3 regions of the Clostridium malenominatum genome follow, and region 1 is predicted to be linked to each of the others. Evidence: riboswitches for the same ligand, from Rfam matches in the RefSeq annotation. Region 1 holds a riboswitch; each other region holds the start of a gene.
The links. A riboswitch is a leader RNA that binds a small molecule or an ion and turns the genes downstream of it on or off. The one in region 1 is predicted to bind thiamine pyrophosphate.

Region 2: it holds a riboswitch for thiamine pyrophosphate, as region 1 does, so the genes downstream of both, thiC (phosphomethylpyrimidine synthase ThiC) here and ABDZ69_RS05445 (TatD family hydrolase) in region 1, are expected to answer to the same signal.
Region 3: it holds a riboswitch for thiamine pyrophosphate, as region 1 does, so the genes downstream of both, cytX (putative hydroxymethylpyrimidine transporter CytX) here and ABDZ69_RS05445 (TatD family hydrolase) in region 1, are expected to answer to the same signal.

What each region holds. Positions count from the first base shown of each region.
Region 1 covers NZ_BAAACF010000001.1:1,084,380-1,086,653, forward strand. Annotated here, with positions in the region: gene ABDZ69_RS05440 (siderophore ABC transporter substrate-binding protein) at 1-708, shown strand, start outside; TPP riboswitch at 797-898, shown strand; gene ABDZ69_RS05445 (TatD family hydrolase) at 966-1,703, shown strand; gene ABDZ69_RS05450 (thiamine-binding protein) at 1,727-2,014, shown strand; gene ABDZ69_RS05455 (ABC transporter permease) at 1,989-2,274, shown strand, end outside.
Region 2 covers NZ_BAAACF010000001.1:708,814-711,087, forward strand. Annotated here, with positions in the region: gene ABDZ69_RS03520 (aspartate ammonia-lyase) at 1-184, shown strand, start outside; gene ABDZ69_RS03525 (NADH peroxidase) at 377-919, shown strand; TPP riboswitch at 1,108-1,214, shown strand; gene thiC (phosphomethylpyrimidine synthase ThiC) at 1,318-2,274, shown strand, end outside.
Region 3 covers NZ_BAAACF010000006.1:23,531-25,804, reverse strand. Annotated here, with positions in the region: gene ABDZ69_RS14455 (M20 metallopeptidase family protein) at 26-1,192, shown strand; TPP riboswitch at 1,252-1,361, shown strand; gene cytX (putative hydroxymethylpyrimidine transporter CytX) at 1,441-2,274, shown strand, end outside.

The DNA of each region.
Region 1 (2,274 bases):
AAATCAAACATTCCTTCTCATCTTGAAAAATATAAGGATGATAAATATATTAATGTAGGAACTTTACAGGAGCCGAATTTTGAAAAAATAAATGAACTTAAGCCTGATTTAGTTATTATTTCTGCAAGACAAGCTAAATTATATGAGGAATTTAAAAAGATTTCTCCAACTGTTTATCTTACTATAAGCAATGAAAACTACATTGATTCATTTAATAGTAATATGAGAGTACTGGGCAAAATATTTGATAAAGAAGCGTTTGTAGATAAAGAACTTAAAAAAACTCATGATAATATTAAAATGCTAAAAGAAGATATAGAATCCAGTGGAAAAAATGCGTTAATTCTTATGGTGAATGAAGGATCATTAAGTGCCTATGGGGAAGACTCAAGGTTTGGTATTATACACAAGGGATTTGGATTTACTCCTGCCGATAAGAATATAAAAACATCTACTCATGGACAAAATGTTTCCTTTGAATATGTAGTAGAAAAGAATCCAGATTATATATTTGTTATAGATAGAGGTGCTGTTGTAGGTAATAACACTACTGCTAAACAGGTTTTGGAAAATGATTTAATTAAGACTACATCAGCCTATAAGAATAATAAAATTATATATCTTAATTCTCATATTTGGTATGTATCTGTAGGTGGCTTTAACTCGACTAATATGATGGCGGATGAAATACAAGGAGCTATTAAATAATATATTAGTTAATAAAATTAAAAATACCTTTATTTTATAACCTATTAGTGATACAATAACTTAGAAAGATTTTAATTTTAAATTTAATATCTAGTGCTGGGGGTGCCTTATGGCTGAGAGAAGTTTAAAACTTTAACCCTTCGAACCTGATGCGGATAAAACCGACGTAGGAAAGCGAACATAATTAAAAGGTATACCTAAGCACTGTTTTATAGCAGTGCTTTTTATTTTTTAATATGCTCAGAGGAGATGTATAAATGTATGTTGATGCTCATAACCATTTAGAACTTTATGGAGATAAATTAAATGAAGCTTTAAAGGATATAAGAGAAAATCATATTATAACTTTAGCTTGTTCTATGGATGAGGAAAGTTATTTATTTGCAAGAAGCCTTAGCAAAGACAATCAAATTATAATTCCATGCTTTGGAGTTCACCCTTGGAGAGCTCATAATAATTATAAGGATTTGGACAGGTTTGAAAAATATATAAAGGAAACTCCTATAATCGGGGAGATTGGCCTTGATTTTCATTGGGTTCTAGAAAGAGAAAGATATCCTAATCAATTAAAGGTGTTGAAATATTTTTTAGAAAAAGCTAGGGAGTATAATAAAGTAACAAATTTACATACTAAGGGTGCTGAAAGAGAAATACTAGATTTAATAAAACAGTACAATTTAAGAACGCCAATAATCCACTGGTACAGTGGCCCCGTGGACTTAATATCAAAATTCATAGAATATGGATGCTATTTTACTATTAGTGTAGATATTGGGTATTCAAAACTTACGGAGGAAATAGTGAAAACAATTCCTATAGATAGGATTTTAACGGAAACAGATGGTCCCACTGCCCTAGAATGGGTAAATGGAGAATATGGTTATCCAAGCTACATTAAAAATATAGTCAATAAAATTTCAACAATAAAAAACCTTCCTGAAAAGGAAGTTAAAAAAGCTATAGAAGATAATTTAAAAACATTAATTAATATTTAAAATGAAGAAAGAAGGTGAAACATATGGCTAATGTTAATTTAAGTATTCAAGTTATACCAAGCGTTCCAGAGGAAAAAATTTATCCGGTAGTGGATAAGGTTATAGAATATATAGCTTCTATGGGAGTAAAATACGAAGTTGGACCTATGGAGACAACTATGGAGGGTGAGCTAGACACTTTACTACAAATTGTTAAAAGGGCACAGGAAATATGTGTAGAAGAAGGAGCAGCAAGGGTTTGCTCTGTAGTAAAGATTGACTACAAAAGTGAAGGGGTAACTATGGATGAAAAAATCTACAAATATAGATAGTAAGTTATATCCTATAGGCACTATACTACTCATAACTTTACTTTGGCAGATTATAGTGGAAGTAAATAAAGTTCCAAACTATATTGTTCCATCGCCTACGGATATAGTAGAAGCTTTAAAGGGCGATTTTAATTTAATTATAACCCACACAAAGGTAACTTTATATGAGGCCTTTGTAGGGTTTGGATTATCATTAGTATTTGCCTTTATACTTGCTATTTTAATGGATAGTTTTCAAATTATTAAAAAGTCCTTCTATC
Region 2 (2,274 bases), 380 kb from region 1:
AGTTCCACACATTGGATATAAGGACTCTGCCAGACTGGCTAAAACCGCAATAAATAGTGGAGAGTCTGTAAAAGAATTAATTTTAAAAGAAGGATTATTAAAAGAAGCAGAATTAACTACTATATTAAATGCTTATGGAATGACTGAGCCAGGAATATCTGGTAAAGAACTGTTGAAAAAATAAATTATAAATTTTTTATTAAAAGTTAACGGTAAGATTTACCGTTAACTTTTAATGCTTTATAATATATGTGTAAACATTGGAAAAAAACCATAAAAACTTTTAAAAAACTATTGCAAATTAATAATTATTATTATATAATAATAATTGTAAATAAGAAATGAGAAAATTAAAGTTTTTAGGAGGAATTTAATAATGAAAAAATTTGTTTGTACAATATGTGGATATGTTCATGAAGGAGAAATGGCACCAGAAGCGTGTCCATTATGTAAAGCTCCTGCAACTAAATTTATAGAAAAAACTGAGGATATGGCTTGGGCTGACGAACATAGAATAGGTGTAGCTAAGGACGTAGATCCAGAAATTATAGAAGGATTAAGAGCAAACTTTATGGGAGAGTGTACAGAAGTAGGAATGTACTTAGCTATGAGCAGACAGGCTGATAGAGAGGGATATCCAGAAGTAGCTGAAGCTTATAAGAGAATAGCTTTTGAAGAAGCTGAGCACGCAGCAAAGTTTGCTGAATTATTAGGAGAAGTGGTTTGGGCGGATACTAAGAAGAACTTAGAAGCAAGAGTAGAAGCTGAACACGGAGCATGTCAAGGAAAGAAAGACTTAGCAACACTTGCTAAGAAGCTTAACCTAGATGCAATTCACGATACAGTACATGAAATGTGTAAAGATGAAGCTAGACACGGTCAAGCTTTCAAAGGATTATTAGGAAGATATTTTAAATAAGATTTCTAGATGACTAGATTTCTAATTAATAGTTAAAGTGAAAATTCCCAGGAGATTTTATAATAATAAAAATTTCTTGGGAATTTTGTCATTAACTAAATATCTAAACATTTAAAAAACTATCAATTTAAAAAAGTAAAATGTTGACAATCATTAATCATTATGTTAAATTTAAACTGAAGAAAATTGAATATTTCTAGGGGAGCCTATAAATAGGCTGAGAGTGAGATGTGATCTCAGACCCTCATAACCTGATTTGGATAATTCCAACGTAGGGAAGAGCTTTATATAATTTAACCACAATTTTTATATATAAAGTTGTGATTTTTTTATTATAAAAAGGTTATGAGGGAAGCATTTGCTTCCCTTTTATTTTTATTAAAAAGGAGATGGGATTAATGAATTATTCAACTCAAATGGATGCAGCTAAAAAAGGCATCATTACAAAAGAAATGGAAATTGTAGCAAAGAAAGAAAAGGTGAGAGTAGAAGATTTAATGGAGTTAGTTTCACAAGGAAAGGTTGCAATACCAGCAAATAAAAATCATCTAAGTATAGACCCAGAAGGAATAGGCAAGGGTCTTAGAACTAAAATTAATGTGAATTTGGGAATATCTAAGGATTGCTGTAATATAGAGATGGAATTAGAAAAAGTAAAAAAAGCAATAGAGATGAAAGCAGAAGCTATAATGGACTTGAGCTGTTTTGGAAAAACTCAAGAATTTAGACAAAGGCTTATACATATGTCACCAGCAATGATTGGAACCGTTCCTATGTACGACGCAGTAGGTTTTTATGATAAAGAATTAAAAGATTTAACTGCAGAGGACTTATTTAGAGTTGTTGAAACTCATGCTAAAGATGGTGTGGATTTTATGACAATACATGCAGGTATGAATAGAGAAACAGCAGAAATTTTCAAGAGAAATCCAAGACTTACTAACATAGTATCCAGGGGAGGCTCTCTTCTTTATGCTTGGATGGAATTAAATAATAAAGAAAATCCTTTTTATGAACAATATGATAGATTGTTAGATATTTGTGAAAAGTACGATGTTACTATAAGTCTAGGAGATGCATGTAGACCTGGATCCATAGCCGATTCTACAGATCCAAGTCAAATAAAAGAACTAATGACTTTAGGTGAACTAACTAAGAGAGCATGGGAAAGAAATGTACAGATTATGATAGAAGGACCAGGACATATGGCATTAAATGAAATTGAAGCAAACATGGTTTTAGAAAAGAAGCTTTGTTATGATGCACCTTTTTATGTATTAGGACCTATTGTAACAGACGTGGCGCCAGGATATGATCACATTACTAGTGCTATAGGGGGAGCTATTGCAGCAACC
Region 3 (2,274 bases), on a different contig from region 1:
TAATATAAGAAAGGGGGAATTTTTCATGAAAACATTAGAAAGTGCTAAAAAATATTATGACTGGATGGTGGACATCAGAAGAGATCTACATATGCATCCAGAACCTTCCTTTAGCGAGTTTAGAACTTCTAAAAGGATAAGGGAAGAACTTGAAAAAATGGGTCTAGAAGTTTCAAGCCCTTGTGAAACAGGCGTACTTGGAATACTTAGAGGAAAAGAGGAAGGGAAAGTTGTTGCGCTGAGAGCGGATATAGATGGCCTATCCGTAAATGAAGAAACGGGACTAGCTTATACATCTAAAACGCCAGGAATGATGCATGCTTGTGGCCATGACGCACATATTGCAATGCTCCTTGGGGCTACAAAAATTTTATTAGAAATGAAAGATGAAATAAAGGGTACTGTAAAGTTTATATTTCAACCAGCTGAGGAAATAGTAAGTGGAGCTAAAAAGATGATTGAAGGTGGGGTGTTAGAAAATCCTAAGGTAGATATGACCTTTGGAATGCATATATGGTCAGATGTACCAGTAGGCAAGGTTAGTATTCAACCAGGCCCTATGATGGCGGCAGTAGATTTTTGGAAACTAACAATAAAAGGTAGATCCTGTCATGGTTCTTCTCCTTGGCAAGGAGTAGATGCCATTACTTGTATGAACGCTATTTTAAATGGGTTTCATACCATAGTTACTAGACAAAATGACATAAGAAATCCTATAGTTATCAATGTAGGAACAATAAATGCAGGGGAAAGATTTAATGTATTACCTGGAAAGGCTGAATTAGGCGGATGCAATAGATCCTTTACGCAGGAAAGCAGGGAAGCTATGGCAAAATGGATGGAAACTATGATTAAAAGTACCTGTGAAGCTTATGGATGTGAATATGAATTTAATTATGATTTTATGTGCAGTCCAACTATTAACGATGAAAATATTGTTAAGCTTGTGAAAGAAACTGTATCTAAATTGATTGGAGAAGAAAATCTTATCCCCATGGCAAAGGTTATGGGTTCAGAGGATTTTTCAGAGTATGCCCAAAGGGTACCAGGGGCCCTAATGTTCTTGGGTGGACGCAACGAAGAAAAAAACTGCTGTTACTCCCATCATTCAAATTTCTTTGATATAGATGAAGATGCTATGCCAATTGGTGCGGCAACCTATGCACAAGTAGCACTAGATTATTTAAAATAAAGCTTGTAAACAAGTTTTTGACAAATATAAATTTAGATGATAAAATGTTAAAGAATAGAATATAGAAACAGGGGAGCTTGTGTTGCAGGCTGAGAGGAAACAAATAAGTTTCGACCCTTTAACCTGATTTGGATAATGCCAACGTAGGGAAAGAGATTTATGTTAATTACTTAATGTTAATTAATGGGATATACTGCGTGGTATATCCCATTTTATTTTGCCAAAAGCACGAAAGGATGTAATAAACTATGGAAAAAAAGTTATCAAACTTTAGTCAATTCTTATTATGGTTCGGGGCAGCAGTTTCAATAGCTGAAATTCTTACAGGTGCACTTATTGCGCCATTAGGGCTTAAGAGAGGTATAATTGCTATTTTTATTGGACATATAATCGGGGGGATTATTTTTTATGCTGCTGGATTTATTGGAGCAAAAAGTAAACTTTCGGCAATAGAATCGACTCGTATTTCTTTTGGGAAATATGGCTCTTATCTCTTTTCAATATTAAATATTATGCAGCTACTTGGATGGACAGCTGTAATGATAATTAATGGATCAAAAGCATTTGATGTTGGAACAAAATATATAATGAATTTTCAAAATGAAATTTTATGGTGCATATTGATTGCGATATTAATTGCTATATGGATCATAGTTGGTGTTTCAAATTTATCTAAAATTAATATAGTTGCTGTAGGGGCATTATTTGTTTTTACTATGATTCTTGGAATCACTGTGTTTGGGACAGGATCTGGAGAGTATATGGGTACGGATATGATGACTTTTGGCGCAGCTGTAGAATTAAGCGCTATAATGCCTTTATCTTGGCTTCCGTTAATATCTGATTACACACGAAACTTAAAAAATGAAAAATCAGGTACGTTAGTAAGTGCACTAGGGTATTTTATAGGAAGTACATTTATGTATATTATTGGCTTAGGTGCATCGCTTTTTGCAGGAACTTCAGATATCACAGAGATTTTACTTTTAGCAGGACTTGGCTTTGTAGCATTAATAATAGTTCTTTTTTCAACTGTTACAACAACTTTTCTAGATGTATATTCAGCTGGAGTAAGCTTTGTA